3 regions of the Bacillus sp. KNSH39 genome follow, and region 3 is predicted to be linked to each of the others. Evidence: predicted binding sites of a transcription regulator. Region 3 holds the regulator's gene; each other region holds the start of a gene.
The links. Region 3 encodes CtsR, which represses protease genes until heat stress. Its sites were predicted from a motif close to ATGGTCAATAAAGGTCAAACA; they were not measured.
Positions count from the first base shown of each region.

Region 1: clpP (ATP-dependent Clp endopeptidase proteolytic subunit ClpP) is a predicted target of CtsR. The motif match lies at 2,424-2,444, and genes of this name have one in related genera.
Region 2: clpB (ATP-dependent chaperone ClpB) is a predicted target of CtsR. The motif match lies at 2,898-2,918, and genes of this name have one in related genera.

Region 1 is NZ_JBQXYO010000001.1:3,484,371-3,489,702, reverse strand. Features, by position in the region: gene ACUL40_RS17945 (gluconeogenesis factor YvcK family protein) at 1-90, shown strand, start outside; gene whiA (DNA-binding protein WhiA) at 179-1,129, shown strand; gene ACUL40_RS17935 (HPr family phosphocarrier protein) at 1,153-1,401, shown strand; gene clpP (ATP-dependent Clp endopeptidase proteolytic subunit ClpP) at 1,796-2,377, opposite strand; gene ACUL40_RS17925 (DUF421 domain-containing protein) at 2,618-3,487, opposite strand; gene ACUL40_RS17920 (DUF1657 domain-containing protein) at 3,508-3,714, opposite strand; gene spoVAE (stage V sporulation protein AE) at 3,726-4,076, opposite strand; gene spoVAD (stage V sporulation protein AD) at 4,073-5,089, opposite strand; gene spoVAC (stage V sporulation protein AC) at 5,090-5,332, opposite strand, start outside.
Region 2 is NZ_JBQXYO010000001.1:5,054,299-5,059,630, reverse strand. Features, by position in the region: gene ACUL40_RS25965 (YjzD family protein) at 59-241, shown strand; gene clpB (ATP-dependent chaperone ClpB) at 280-2,880, opposite strand; gene ACUL40_RS25955 (YjzC family protein) at 3,090-3,269, opposite strand; gene ACUL40_RS25950 (Cof-type HAD-IIB family hydrolase) at 3,761-4,570, shown strand; gene ACUL40_RS25945 (hypothetical protein) at 4,676-4,816, shown strand; gene ACUL40_RS25940 (DUF3813 domain-containing protein) at 4,817-5,014, shown strand; gene ACUL40_RS25935 (YitT family protein) at 5,040-5,332, opposite strand, start outside.
Region 3 is NZ_JBQXYO010000001.1:3,950,316-3,955,647, forward strand. Features, by position in the region: rRNA gene ACUL40_RS20175 (23S ribosomal RNA) at 1-737, shown strand, start outside; rRNA gene rrf (5S ribosomal RNA) at 787-902, shown strand; gene ctsR (transcriptional regulator CtsR) at 1,111-1,572, shown strand; gene ACUL40_RS20190 (UvrB/UvrC motif-containing protein) at 1,743-2,291, shown strand; gene ACUL40_RS20195 (protein arginine kinase) at 2,296-3,360, shown strand; gene clpC (ATP-dependent protease ATP-binding subunit ClpC) at 3,383-5,332, shown strand, end outside.

The DNA of each region.
Region 1 (5,332 bases), 470 kb from region 3:
GTTATTCAAGAGGGATTAGCGAAGTATGATGATCATGTTGTAAGGCATGATACGTTAAAGTTAGCGTCCATTTTATATTCATTGTTATAAATATGCGTTGCCTCGTTTGAGGTAGCGCTCCTCATTCATATAGGACAAGAATTTTGTTCCATAATAATCGTATAAGGAGGTGTTGACTGTGTCATTTGCATCAGAAACAAAGAAAGAGTTGACGAATCTTGAGATGAAGGAATGCTGTGAGAAAGCAGAATTATCAGCGTTACTTCGAATGAACGGGTCGCTTTCTTTTTCAAACCGTCGTCTATCTATCGATATTCAAACGGAAAATGCGGCAATTGCAAGAAGGATTTATACGCTTTTGAAAAAAGGATATGACGTGACGGTAGAATTGCTTGTCCGTAAAAAAATGCGCTTGAAGAAAAATAATGTATATATTGTGCGGCTTGTTGAGAAGTCTCGCGAAATATTAGCTGATCTTCATATCGTTCGAGATGACTTTTCATTTATTCGAAATATATCACAAGAATTGATTGAGAAAAAATGTTGTAAACGATCGTACTTACGTGGTGCATTTTTAGCAGGTGGTTCAGTAAATAACCCAGAAACATCATCTTATCATTTAGAAATCTTTTCGTTATATAAGGAACATAATGATGCTATATGTGAACTGATGAACGGATTTGATTTAAATAGTAAGACGTTGGAAAGAAGAAAAGGGTACATTACGTATTTGAAAGAAGCAGAAAAAATTACAGAGTTTTTAAATATTATAGGTGCTCATAATGCACTTTTAAGATTTGAAGATATTCGAATCGTACGTGATATGCGTAATTCTGTAAATCGTTTAGTGAACTGCGAAACAGCTAATTTAAATAAAACAATTGGTGCAGCACTAAGACAGATTGAAAATATTCGTTATATTGATGAGACAGTTGGTCTTGATATTTTGCCGGATAAATTACAAGAGATTGCACAATTACGAAGAGATTATCAAGATGTAACATTGAAAGAGTTAGGTGAGATGGTATCCGGGGGGAAGATTAGTAAGTCGGGTATTAATCATCGTTTGCGTAAAATCGATGAAATCGCAGAGAAATTACGCGCGGGGGAAACGTTAGTAAAAAAATAAGAGGTTAAAGGGGAAATGGAGCTGTGGTTCAAAAACGAGTTCAGGTTTCATTAAAAAACGGTTTACAAGCACGTCCGGCTGCGTTGTTTGTACAAGAGGCAAATCGCTTTCATGCAGATATCTTCATCGAGAAAGATGGAAAGACAGTAAATGCAAAGAGCATAATGGGGATTATGAGCTTAGCAATTGGAACTGGAAGCATGATAACAATTACAACAGAAGGTTCAGATGCAGAAGAGGCTTTAGAAGCATTAGCTGCATATGTACAATAAGAAGCTATCGCGTATATGCGATAGCTTTTTGTTTTGTTGTTTGTGCGGATTAGCGGGGAGGGGTATTTAGCTGGTTTGTCCTTGTCGGAGATTGTCGGTAAATCGATATGTTGTGTCGAACCGTTGATATATTAAAAAAATCGTTGATATAATTTAAGTTTTGTTCGATATAATTGAAAAATCGTTGATATATTTAGGTGAATACCAGGGTGGGTATCCAGAAGGAGGTGCATGATAATAAAAAAGCACCCTGTAATAGGGCGCTTTTTTATGTATCCAGCTCCAGCGGCTAGAATCTCCGGTCGCTTCGCCCCTTCATTCGAGGCAAAAAGCGCCTCGGAATCAGGGCTCCATCGTCCTGTGATTCTGAACGAGCCGCTTCCGCTTTTAGTTATTAACGATTTGTAAAGATCTTATCGATTAAACCGTATTCTAAAGCTTTTTCTGCTGTCATGAAGTTGTCGCGGTCTGTGTCGCGTTGTAGTACTTCAAGTGGTTGACCAGTGCGGTCAGCAAGAATTTGGTTTAGTTTTTCACGTAAGAATAGGATACGTTTTGCAGCGATTTCGATTTCAGTCGCTTGACCTTGTGCTCCACCAAGTGGTTGGTGAATCATTACTTCACTGTTTGGAAGTGCATAACGTTTTCCTTTTTCACCTGCTGCAAGTAAGAATGCACCCATAGATGCAGCCATACCGATACAGATTGTTGATACTTGTGGTTTAATAAACTGCATTGTATCATAGATTGCCATACCCGCTGTGATAGAACCACCAGGGCTGTTGATGTAGATGTGAATATCTTTTTCTGGATCTTGAGATTCCAAGAATAAAAGCTGGGAAACGATTGAGTTAGCTACGTTGTCATCAATTGCACTACCAAGCATAATGATGCGGTCTTTTAATAGTCGAGAGTAAATATCGTAAGCGCGTTCTCCACGATTTGTTTGTTCAATTACTGTAGGAATTAAATTCATCTGTTATTTCCTCCTTATAAAGCTTTCTTAGTCTTATAATACAATTATGGTCAATAAAGGTCAAACGAAACCACTTTAAATCAAAAAAATATGTAGTTGTACCATGAAATATTCGCTATGTTTTCGAAATTCCCTGCTTATGTATCTTCAACATCATAACCGAATTACATAAATTTAAACGTTACGAAAACTGGAGAAAAAAGAAAAGAACGCCTTTTAACTGAAGCGTTCTTTCGATAATTAGTCTTTTAAAAGATAGGTTACTTTATTTAAAATCTTTTCGATTTGTTTCGCGTTTTTACTATACATTTCGCTTGCTGACTTCGACTTTGTTTCTAGGGAAAATAGTTCAAGATCAGCATGACATTTTTTTAAAGATGCTAATAATAAAGGTTTGTTTTGAGGAGAAGGCATTTGGAGTTTGTCATTGTAAATGTCGATAGTAAGTTGTCCGTATGAATCCACTTGACCGAGGAAGACATTTTCAATAACAACACCGAGTTTTTCTAATTCTGAATGTAGCCAAGCGCGGTTATGTCCGCTTGCTGAAAGAGGTTCATCTAGTACATTTCCATCCATAATAACAGTTTGTGGTTCTTTCTCGTTTGGTACTTTTAAACCGATGTCTTTTGCTGTAAGTGGCTGAGAATCTTTCTTTAATAATACATTTAATTCTCCGCTCGGTTCTAAGACAGCAAATTCGACTTCAGCTACGCTGAACGCACTTTTTCCACGGAGAAGTTCCAGTAATTCGTCACTCGTATATTTTTCTTTCTTCAAGTTATCTTCGAGTATCTTTCCGTCTTTTATTAATACGGTAGATTTCCCTTCAAAGAAGTCCCGAGCTGTTTTGTTCTTTAAAGAGAGGATTCCTGTTAAAAAAGGTACCACAGCGAAAATGAGTATCGCAAAGACGCCGTGAAAAAATTTTGAATCGAGCCCTGTAGATACTTGGGCAGCGATGTCACCAATCGTCATTCCGGCTATGTATTCAAAAAAGGAAAGCTGAGAGATTTGTCTTTTCCCTAACCATTTCGTAATAGCGAATAAAATAATTAATATGAATACAGAGCGAAGAATGACAAGTGTCCATTCCGGCAGGTGAGACATAGTCGTTTCCTCCAGTCTACTTAAAACCCTTTATATTGAGGTTCTTCACGTTCTAATACTGAAATTCTATCCTTTAAATCAGCGATGACGCTGTCCATTTCTAACATGCATTCATGAAATACGCGTTTTGATTCTTCGTCTTGTGAATTTAATGAAAGGGAGCTTAAACTTGCTTGGGCGCCCCTTACACTAGCAAGGCAAGTTTTTACGCTAGCGATAACAGTCATATAAATACCTCTTATCCTTTCGGTTTAAATAATAATGCTCCAATGAAGCCGAAAATAATAGCTGCTGATACACCGGCGCTCGTTACTTTAAACATGCCGGTAATAACGCCAACGATGCCATGTTTTGCAGCTTCTTCCATTGCGCCATGAACGAGGGCATTACCAAAGCTTGTAATAGGTACAGTTGCCCCGGCTCCAGCGAAATCAATTAATGGCTCATACAAATTAAATCCATCTAATATAGCTCCAGCAACAACGAGTGTTGCCATTGTATGAGCGGGTGTTAGTTTGCCGACATCAAACATAAGTTGGCCGATTACACATATGAGTCCGCCAATGACGAAAGCCCAGAAAAAAATCATTGCGTTGCACCTCCAAATTCAATCGAAACGGCATGAGCGATACATGGAATTGTTTCTTCTTGTTGGAATGTAAGTGGAGATAGTAAAGCGCCTGTCGCAACGACAAGTATTTTTTTGAACTCTCCTCTTTTCATTCGATTTAATAAATGACCATACACGACTGTTGCGGAACATCCAGGCCCGCTAGCACCAGCTATGACAGGTTGTCCTTCTCTGTAAATGATAATTCCGCAATCTTGAAATTGTTCGCTCGTTACTTTCGTTCCGTGTTTATGTAGTAAGTCATAAGCAATTTCGCGTCCTACATGTCCGAGATCGCCTGTTACGATTAAATCGTAGTAAGAGGCATCAATTTGGCGTTCACGTAAATGGGCTTCAATTGTATCAACTGCAGCTGGAGCCATTGCGCCTCCCATATTAAACGGATCCGTTAATCCCATATCAATCACTCGTCCGATTGTTGCAGAGGTTACTCTTGGACCGTGTCCAGTATCGCTTAAAATAGCGGCTCCTGCTCCGGTTACTGTCCACTGTGCAGTAGGCGGCTTTTGTCCGCCGTATTCGGTAGGGTAGCGGAATTGTTTTTCTACAGCAGTATTATGGCTTGAAGCTCCAGTTAATAAATATTTTGCACCTTTTGCATTTACGATACTTGCCCCAAGTGCTAAACCTTCCATAGAAGTAGAGCAAGCCCCGAATAGTCCGAGATAAGGAGTGCCAAGTGTGCGGCAAGCAAAGCTTGTTGGAGTGATTTGATTAATTAAATCTCCTGCGAGTACGAATTGAATATCGTCTTTACGAAGTTCTGCTTTTTCAGTAGCGCGGCTACAAGCTTCTTCGAATAAAATTTTATGTGCTTTTTCATAGGAATCTTGTCCAAGCCATAAATCTTCATGAAGGATATCGAAGTCTTCTGGGATGTTCCCCTTTGCTTCAAATGGTCCACCGACAACCCCTGTTGAGATAATGACTGGTTTGTTTTCAAATACCCACGTTCGGTGTCCTTGTAACATTTATAGCCCTCCCCATTGAACGAGAATAGTTTTAATAAGTGCGATGACGAAAGCGGAAAATACACCAAATAAAATTACAGAACCAGCTAGTTTAAACATATTGCCGCCAACGCCAAGGACAAATCCTTCCGTTCGATGCTCAATACATGCGGCAATAACAGAGTTACCAAATCCAGTAACAGGTACAGCTGTACCTGCTCCGGCAAACTGTCCAAAACGATCGTATATACCAAATCCAGTTAG
Region 2 (5,332 bases), 1.1 Mb from region 3:
TATTCTTTTTTCAATTGTGTTACAATAAGGACAGATTGAACGAATAGAGGTGTAAAATATGCGTTTCATTTGGGCATTAATTTGGTCGTTCTTACTTGTACATATGATGAGCTATGTAATCGGCTCTATGACTGGCGGTACATACGACTTTAACCAAGCGTCTATTTTCTCAGTTGTTCTTGCTGTGTTAGTACTAGCAATTTCAGCTGCAATTCCAAACGAGCCAGTAGAACAACACTAAAAAAAGAGTCCGGATTTTATCCGAACTCTTTTTTATTTTTATTTCACATGAACGACTAACTCGTTATTTTCTACATCAACAACTACGTGACTATTATCAGTAATTGTTCCTGCAATTAATTCTCGTGCTAATTTCGTTTCCACTTGACGCTGTACGTATCGTTTTAATGGACGAGCTCCGTACATTGGGTCGAAACCTGCTTCCACAACAAATTCTTTTGCTGCATCTGTTAATTCTACTGTAATGTGACGGTCAGCTAGACGACCTTGTAGTTCTTTTACAATTTTATCAACAATGCCTTTAATTTCATTCGTTGTAAGAGGTTTGAATAAAATAATTTCATCCACACGGTTTAAAAATTCAGGGCGGAAATGTCCTCTTAATTGCCCCATTACAAGGTCTCTTGATTCCTCTTTAATGGAACCATCTTCTTCTAATCCATCTAGTAAATGAGCAGATCCAATATTTGAAGTCATAATAATAACTGTATTTTTAAAGTCCACTGTACGGCCCTGTGAATCTGTAATGCGTCCATCATCTAACATTTGTAATAAAATGTTGAATACTTCTGGATGTGCTTTTTCAATTTCATCTAATAAAACAACGGAATATGGTTTACGTCTTACCGCTTCTGTTAATTGACCGCCTTCTTCATATCCTACATATCCAGGAGGTGCACCAATTAAGCGAGACACGGCGTGTTTTTCCATATACTCAGACATGTCAATGCGAATCATTTGCTCTTCACTATCGAATAAAGACTGGGCTAACGTTTTTGCAAGTTCTGTTTTACCAACACCTGTTGGTCCTAAGAAGATGAAAGAACCAATCGGGCGGTTCGGATCTTTAATACCAGCGCGAGCACGAAGAACTGCGTCTGACACTAAGCTTACTGCTTCCTCTTGTCCGATGACACGCTCTGATAAGATTTGCTCTAAGCGTAATAATTTCTCGCGTTCACCTTCCACGAGTTTCGCAACAGGAATACCAGTCCAGCGTGAAACAATATCTGCAATTTCTTCTTCACTTACTTCCTCACGTAATAAACGATTTTCTTGTTTATTATGCGCGCCCATTTCTTCCGCTTCTTTTAACTCTTTTTCAATTGCGGGAATTTTCCCGTGACGAAGTTCGGCTGCTTTATTTAAATCGTAATTGCCTTCTGCTTCTTCTAATTCACGACGCAAACGTTCTAAATGTTCACGTAAGTCACGAACTTTGTGAATGTCTTCTTTTTCTTTCTCCCATTTCGCTCTCATGCCACTTGCAACTTCTTTTAAATCCGATAATTCACGTTGCAATGTTTTTAGACGCTCTTGGCTACCACGATCCGTTTCTTTCCCAAGAGCCGCTTCTTCAATTTCCAGCTGCATAATGCGGCGCGTTACTTCATCTAATTCTGTTGGCATAGAATCAATTTCTGTACGAATTGTTGCACACGCTTCATCAACAAGGTCAATTGCTTTATCAGGTAAGAAGCGATCTGAAATATATCGATCTGATAAAACTGACGCTGCTACAATCGCACGGTCATGAATATTTACACCGTGATAAATTTCAAAGCGTTCTTTTAATCCACGTAAAATGGAAATTGTATCTTCAACAGTTGGTTCTTCTGCTAATACTTGTTGGAAACGTCTTTCTAGCGCTGGATCTTTCTCAATATATTTGCGATATTCATCGAGCGTCGTCGCCCCGATACAATGCAGTTCACCGCGCGCAAGCATCGGTTTTAACATATTTCCTGCATCCATGGCTCCCTCTGTTTTACCAGCTCCAACTATTGTATGAAGTTCATCAATGAATAATAAAATGCGTCCTTCACTCTTTTTAATTTCATTTAATACAGCTTGCAGACGCTCTTCGAACTCACCACGGAATTTCGCACCAGCTACGAGTGCACTCATATCTAACGCAAAAATCGTTCTATCTTTCAATCCTTCAGGTACATCCTTTTTCACGATACGCTGTGCTAGCCCTTCAACGATTGCTGTTTTACCAACACCTGGCTCCCCAATTAAAACAGGATTGTTTTTCGTTTTACGTGAAAGAATACGGATTACACGTCGTATTTCACTATCACGGCCGATTACAGGATCAATTTTCCCTGCTCTCACTTCCGCCACTAAATCACGACCATATTTTTCTAACGCTTCATAAGTTGCTTCTGGATTTTGGCTCGTCACTCTTTGATTCCCCCGAACTGTCATTAAAGACTGTAATAAGTTATCTTTCGTAATATGCAATCTTGTAAATAATTGATTTATATCGCCTTTTTCTTCAGAAAAAGCAAGCAATACATGTTCTACTGAAATGTAATCATCCTGCAGTTTTTCTGCTTCTTTTCCTGCTCTTACAAGAAGTTGTTGCAGAGCGCTCGTTACATACAATTTCCCAACTTCTGCACCGCTCCCCGTTACAGAAGGTTTCTTTTTAATTAAACTTTCAGCACCTTGCTTTAATGCTTCTATATCAACATTCATTTTTTGAAATATACGTACTGCTAATCCATCTTGCTCTTCTAATAATGCAAGTAATAGATGAACAGTATCCACCTCTTGGTGATGATGAGATACCGCTAAAGATTGGGCACTCATAATCGCCTCTTGTGTTTTTGTTGTCATTTGATTTAAGTCCATCTTTACAGCCCTCCAAAAGTTTGACTTTCTTTGACCTTTGATTTGATTATACGCCAACTGACTTTTTTATACAATAATTTTGCCTATGTATTTTCAAACTTATTATTTGAAAAAGAAAAAGAGAGCATTCATTATACTGCTAAAAAATACGGTAAATGAAATTACAATGTGTAACGACAAAAAAGCCGCAATAATGATTGCGGCTTCTGTTACGGTTTTCTTTTATATGTCCACTGGCGGTTATGATTCGTGTTATCCGGAAACTTTTCACCGGCAGTTAATTTCACCATTTGCGGATCTTTCACCATACTTCCCGTTTCACCAATTTCTACGTAAATGCCATCATTCGGCGCTTTTTGTCCAGAACGAAACCTGCGATTTTGTCCCATCTTCATTCTCCTTCCATGACGTCTTGCCTCATTAGTATATCCATTTTAAAAGAAAGCTTTTCTGTCATGTTTAGGAAACAGTACTACATCTCATTCTTGTACATATATATGAATGACACAAGCGTAAGCAGGGATTTCTTTCCTACCTGTAGAAAAAAAAAGAAACCAACCTACTCTAGGCTAGTTTCAAAGGAGAGTCAAACATATACGAGAAGATTACATGTTCATTATATGCCTCATCACACGAGCAATGTAACCCTTTTCACAATTTGTACATAATGAAAGAAACATTGTTTGAACTTTCTAAAAAGATATTGACTTTTCTTAATTTCCAACGATAAATAGTAGACACCACAGCACTTTGAGACGTAAGATGGATATATAGTGAAATTTCCATCTATGGTGATTTCACCGAGTCTAACCTCTTATTTCTGCATATTAAAAACGGAAATACAGATAGATACAAAAAAATTATTATAAGAGGTGAAATTATGAACAAACAACATTTAATCGCATTAGACTTAGACGGCACTTTATTAACAGACAACAAAATAATTTCCACTCGAACGAAACATACAATTGCAAAAGCAAAGGAACAGGGACATATTGTTGTTATTTCAACAGGACGTCCATTCCGTGCTAGTTATGATTACTATAAAGAACTTGATCTTAACACACCTATCGTAAACTTTAACGGCGCTTACGTACATCATCCTCTTGATTCAAACTGGGGAACACATCACTCTCCTCTTGAGCTAGCAACAGCGCAAGAAATTGTCCGAGCTTGCTTTGATTTTGGCGTAAAAAATATATACGCGGAAGTAATGGACGATGTGTATGTTCGTGAAATTGATGAAGATAAAAAACATATTTTCGAATTCGGCTCTCCTAAGATTTTTACGGGAGACTTATTAAATATTTTAAACGATCATCCAACTTGCTTATTAATTGACGCACATGACGAGCATTCTACTGCAATTCGTCAACATTTAACCGATATGCATGCGGAAGTAATTGACCATAGAAAATGGGGCGCACCTTGGCCGATTATTGAAATTGTGAAAAGCGGATTAAATAAAGCAGTTGGATTACAAAAAATTTCTAGTCATTACAACATTCCACAAGAGCGAATTATCGCTTTCGGTGATGAAGATAATGATTTTGAAATGATTGAATTTGCTGGTCACGGCATCGCAATGGGAAATGCCATCCCTGAATTAAAATCACTCGCAAACCATACGACGTTAACGAACGAAGAAGATGGTATTGCTTTATATTTAGAAGAGGTTCTTGGGTTGTAATCTAAAAATTCCCTACTTATAGTTTCCTGCCAAATGTCCATACTATAAGTAGACGCATGAGACATTGCGTCGATTGTTTTCAGCTAAATAAAGGGGGTTTTTCGAATGGGTAAAAAGAACAAATCAAAACGTTTTATCCAACAAGGAGCCGATGCTGTTATGAAGCATGATGCAAGATTCCCGTACAGAGGTACATTAGCTGAGGCAGAAAAAGCAAGAAGTAACTCTTCTTTTGGAGGGGTTTAAATGGGGAACTTACTATTCCAACAAGCTAGAGATGCTGTTGAAAATGCCGTATCTTGTTCAAGCGGTACTGAGCAACAAGATCTCGTGTATAGAGCAAAAAATGCTTTGCAATCCGCTTACGCAAACTCTTCAACTGCTGAAAAAGTTCAGCTCCGTGAAATGCAAGAGCAATTGCAAAACATTACGAATTTACATTAAAAAAGAGGACCAACTTTGGTCCTCTTTAATCTTTCCGAAACAATCCGAATACCCCAACTGTTTGCAGTATATTTGTAAATGCACCTGGGTCCACTTGTTTAATAATCCTCTCTAATTCGTATAACTCATAACGGGTAATAACCATCATTAACATTTCTTTATTTTCATTTGTATAAGCACCTGTTGCTGGTATCGTTGTAATCCCTCTTACTAATCGCGAGTGAATCGCCTTTCTTACGTCTGCCCCATTCTTCGTAACAATTAATGCTGTAATCTTTACATGACGAGTATGAATTGCATCAATAATTCTCGTTGATA
Region 3 (5,332 bases):
CTGGTGGGATACCGCCCTGACTGTATTGAAATTCTAACCTACGGGTCTTATCGACCCGGGAGACAGTGTCAGGTGGGCAGTTTGACTGGGGCGGTCGCCTCCTAAAGTGTAACGGAGGCGCCCAAAGGTTCCCTCAGAATGGTTGGAAATCATTCGTAGAGTGCAAAGGCATAAGGGAGCTTGACTGCGAGACCTACAAGTCGAGCAGGGACGAAAGTCGGGCTTAGTGATCCGGTGGTTCCGCATGGAAGGGCCATCGCTCAACGGATAAAAGCTACCCCGGGGATAACAGGCTTATCTCCCCCAAGAGTCCACATCGACGGGGAGGTTTGGCACCTCGATGTCGGCTCATCGCATCCTGGGGCTGTAGTCGGTCCCAAGGGTTGGGCTGTTCGCCCATTAAAGCGGTACGCGAGCTGGGTTCAGAACGTCGTGAGACAGTTCGGTCCCTATCCGTCGTGGGCGTAGGAAATTTGAGAGGAGCTGTCCTTAGTACGAGAGGACCGGGATGGACGCACCGCTGGTGTACCAGTTGTTCTGCCAAGGGCATAGCTGGGTAGCTATGTGCGGAAGGGATAAGTGCTGAAAGCATCTAAGCATGAAGCCCCCCTCAAGATGAGATTTCCCATAGCGTAAGCTAGTAAGATCCCTGAAAGATGATCAGGTTGATAGGTTCGAGGTGGAAGCATGGTGACATGTGGAGCTGACGAATACTAATAGATCGAGGACTTAACCATATAATATGTAGCAAATGTTATCTAGTTTTGAAGGAATATGCCTTCATAGTTTGGTGATGATGGCAGAGAGGTCACACCCGTTCCCATACCGAACACGGAAGTTAAGCTCTCTAGCGCCGATGGTAGTTGGGACCTTGTCCCTGTGAGAGTAGGACGTCGCCAAGCAACTAAACACGAGTCAAATGACTCGTGTTTTTTCGTGTTTTCTTTTATAATCCATAGTAATTAAAAAAATATGCTTAAATAATTACTATTTTGATTAAATGCAGGGGAATGTGGCTAGGATAGTGAATAAGCAAAAGAGTTGCAAATTTTATTAATACGTATATAATTAAAGTCAAAGATAGTCAAAGTCAATAAAGGTGGCGGATAAATGAGAAATATATCTGATATCATTGAGCAATATCTAAAGCAAGTTATTGACTTAAGTAATAATAATGTGATTGAAATCAAAAGAAATGAGATTGCGGATCGATTCGAGTGCGTACCATCTCAAATCAATTATGTAATCAATACCCGTTTTACATTAGAAAGAGGATTTGTAGTAGAAAGTAAACGTGGTGGAGGAGGTTACATTCGCATTATAAAAGTCAAACTGCATGATGATATAGACATTATTGATCAAATGCTTCATATGATTGATCATAGCGTTGCACAAGGGAATGCAGAGAGTATGATTATACGTTTATTAGAAGAGGGAATCATAACAGGCCGTGAAGCAAAATTAATGTTAAGTGTACTAGATCGTTCTGTATTATCAATGGATATTCCTTCTCGAGATGAACTTAGGGCTCGAATATTATGCGCAATGTTAAGAACACTGAAATATAAATAAATACAGCTTTTGTAAAAGAATGATAATTAAGATAGGGCAGTTAAATATTGTAGAAGTTTTGAAAAAGAGCATGTACTTTTATCTGAGTGGATTAAGGAAAGAGGACAATCTAGTAATGTATGAAAAGTATCATGAGGTAGATCGTTCCTGTTGTAAAGGTGGGGATATTGATGACTTGTCAAAACTGTAATATAAGACCAGCAACTTTACATTATACAAAAGTAATCAACGAGAAGAAGGCGGAAGTTCATCTTTGTGAGCAATGTGCGGAGCAAAGTGGCTATACGTCTTTCTTTCAATCATCACAGTCTAACTTTTCATTTCATGATGTATTTGCTGGTTTATTACACGGTGAATCAACAATGTTTGGAGAAGGAAAAAACGGGTTTTCAAATACAAATACAGTAAGATGTCCAGATTGTAAGATGACATATGAACATTTTACAAAAGTGGGACGCTTTGGTTGTGCTTCTTGTTACGATACATTTAAAGGACACTTAAACCCATTGTTAAAGCGACTTCATGGTGGACATACAGAACATTGTGGAAAAATTCCGGAACGAATGGAAGGAAATATCCACTTAAAGAAAGAATTAGATGAACTAAAACTTATTCTGAAACAATATGTACAGAATGAGGAGTTTGAGAAAGCTGCTGAGGTAAGAGATGAAATTCGAGGGCTTGAAACTCAGCTTAGTGAGCATAGAGAGGGGGAGTAGTTCTATGTCACTGGACAAAATTATGAATGAAGCGATTAGTCCATGGATGAAGGGGGATGGCCCTGATTCTGATATTGTTTTAAGTAGTCGAATTCGTTTGGCTCGTAATTTTAAGCAATATCAATTTTCTACTATGCAAAACGAAGAGGAAGCTCAAAAGGTTCAAGAATTATTTAAAAAGAAATTTATAAATAAAGCGGTAGAGCCCTTTGGGAAGTTTGGACTATTAAAAATGAATGAACTAACTCCTCTTCAAAGGAGAGTTTTAGTCGAAAAGCATTTAATTAGTCCAAATCTAGCAGGGACCGAATATGGAGCATGTCTGTTATCAGAAAGCGAACACATTAGTGTGATGCTTAATGAGGAAGACCACATTAGGATTCAGTGCCTATTTCCAGGACTACAGTTATCAAAGGCTCTTCAAAGCGCCAATCAAATAGATAATTGGATTGAGAAAGAGGTTGAATATGCTTTTGATGAATCACTTGGATATATTACGAGTTGTCCTACTAACGTTGGTACAGGATTAAGAGCTTCTGTAATGATTCATTTACCAGGGCTGGTTTTAACAAAAAGAATTAGCCGTATTATACAAGTAATTCAAAAATTAGGTTTAGTAGTAAGAGGAATATACGGTGAAGGTAGCGAAGCGTTAGGTAATATATTTCAAGTATCAAATCAAATGACGTTAGGGAAATCCGAAGAAGATATTATTGCAGATTTAAAGAGTGTCATGCAGCAAATTATACAACAAGAAAAATTGGCCAGAGAATTAATTGTACAAAATTCGAGCATTGAGCTTGAAGATAAGGTTTATCGTTCTTACGGTATACTAGCAAACAGTCGTTTAATTCAATCTGCAGAAGCGGCAACTTGCTTATCGGATGTACGACTCGGTATTGATCTAGGATATATAAAAGGTATATCGAGAAATATTTTGACTGAGCTAATGGTTCTTACGCAACCTGGTATTTTACAACAATATGCAGGAGGACCTTTAGGACCAGAAGAAAGAGATTATCGAAGAGCAACCTTAATCCGTGAGCGATTACGTATTGAAAAAAACTAAGCGCAAGTAGGAGGCGATTTCTATGATGTTTGGAAGATTTACAGAAAGAGCACAGAAAGTATTAGCTTTATCTCAAGAGGAAGCAATTCGCATTGGGCATAATAACATTGGAACAGAACATATTTTACTTGGGCTTGTACGCGAAGGTGAAGGAATTGCAGCAAAAGCGTTAATTGCTCTTGGATTGAGCCCGGAGAAAGTGCAAAAAGAGGTAGAAGCGTTAATTGGACGTGGAACAGAAGCTTCTCAAACTGTACATTATACACCTCGTGCTAAAAAAGTTATTGAATTGTCTATGGATGAAGCGCGTAAGCTAGGACATTCTTACGTTGGAACAGAACATATTTTACTTGGCTTAATCCGTGAAGGTGAAGGTGTAGCGGCACGTGTATTAAATAATTTAGGTGTAAGCCTCAACAAAGCAAGACAACAAGTGTTACAACTTCTTGGAAGTAACGAAGCAAGTTCAGGTCACCAAGGTGGTTCATCGACAAATGCAAATACACCGACACTAGACAGTTTAGCGCGCGACTTAACAGTTGTTGCACGTGAGAATCGTTTGGATCCTGTTATTGGACGTAGTAAAGAAATTCAACGTGTAATTGAAGTGTTAAGCCGTAGAACAAAAAACAATCCAGTGTTAATTGGAGAGCCTGGTGTAGGTAAAACAGCAATTGCTGAAGGGTTAGCACAGCAAATCGTAAATAATGAAGTTCCTGAAACGTTAAGAGATAAGCGTGTTATGACACTAGATATGGGGACAGTGGTAGCTGGGACGAAATATCGTGGTGAGTTTGAAGATCGTTTAAAGAAAGTAATGGATGAAATACGTCAAGCAGGGAATATTATTCTATTTATTGATGAACTTCATACATTAATCGGTGCAGGTGGAGCAGAAGGTGCAATCGATGCATCGAATATTTTAAAACCATCTTTAGCACGCGGAGAATTACAATGTATTGGTGCGACAACTTTAGATGAGTATCGTAAATATATTGAAAAGGATGCAGCTTTAGAGAGACGTTTCCAGCCAATTCATGTTGATGAGCCGAGTCTAGAAGAATCAACTCAAATCTTGAAAGGGTTACGCGATCGTTATGAGGCGCATCACCGTGTGTCTATTACAGATGATGCAATTGATGCAGCTGTAAAACTTTCTGATCGTTATATTACGGATCGTTTCTTACCGGATAAAGCAATTGATTTAATTGATGAAGCTGCTTCAAAAGTTCGCTTGCGTTCTTATACAACACCACCAAACTTAAAAGAGCTTGAAGTGAAGCTTGAGGAAATTCGAAAAGAAAAAGATGCGGCTGTACAAAGTCAAGAGTTTGAAAAGGCTGCTTCCTTACGTGATATGGAACAACGCTTACGTGAGAAATTGGAAGATACAAAACGTCAGTGGAAAGAGCAACAAGGAAAAGAAAATTCAGAGGTTACGGTAGAAGATATTGCAAATGTCGTTTCTACATGGACACGTATCCCTGTTTCTAAACTTGCACAAACAGAGACTGATAAATTATTAAACTTAGAATCCATTCTTCATGATCGTGTCATCGGTCAGGATGAAGCTGTAGTGGCTGTAGCGAAAGCTGTTCGTCGTGCAAGAGCAGGATTGAAAGATCCGAAACGTCCAATTGGTTCATTTATTTTCTTAGGGCCAACAGGTGTAGGTAAAACAGAATTAGCAAGAGCATTGGCAGAATCTATGTTCGGTGATGAGGATGCAATGATTCGCATTGATATGTCTGAGTATATGGAGAAACATTCAACTTCTCGCTTAGTTGGTTCTCCTCCAGGATATGTTGGGTATGAAGAAGGCGGACAATTAACAGAGAAGGTTCGTCGTAAGCCTTATTCAGTTGTCCTATTAGATGAAGTAGAGAAGGCACATCCTGATGTATTTAATATTCTACTACAGGTATTGGAAGATGGTCGTTTAACTGATTCTAAAGGACGTACAGTTGATTTC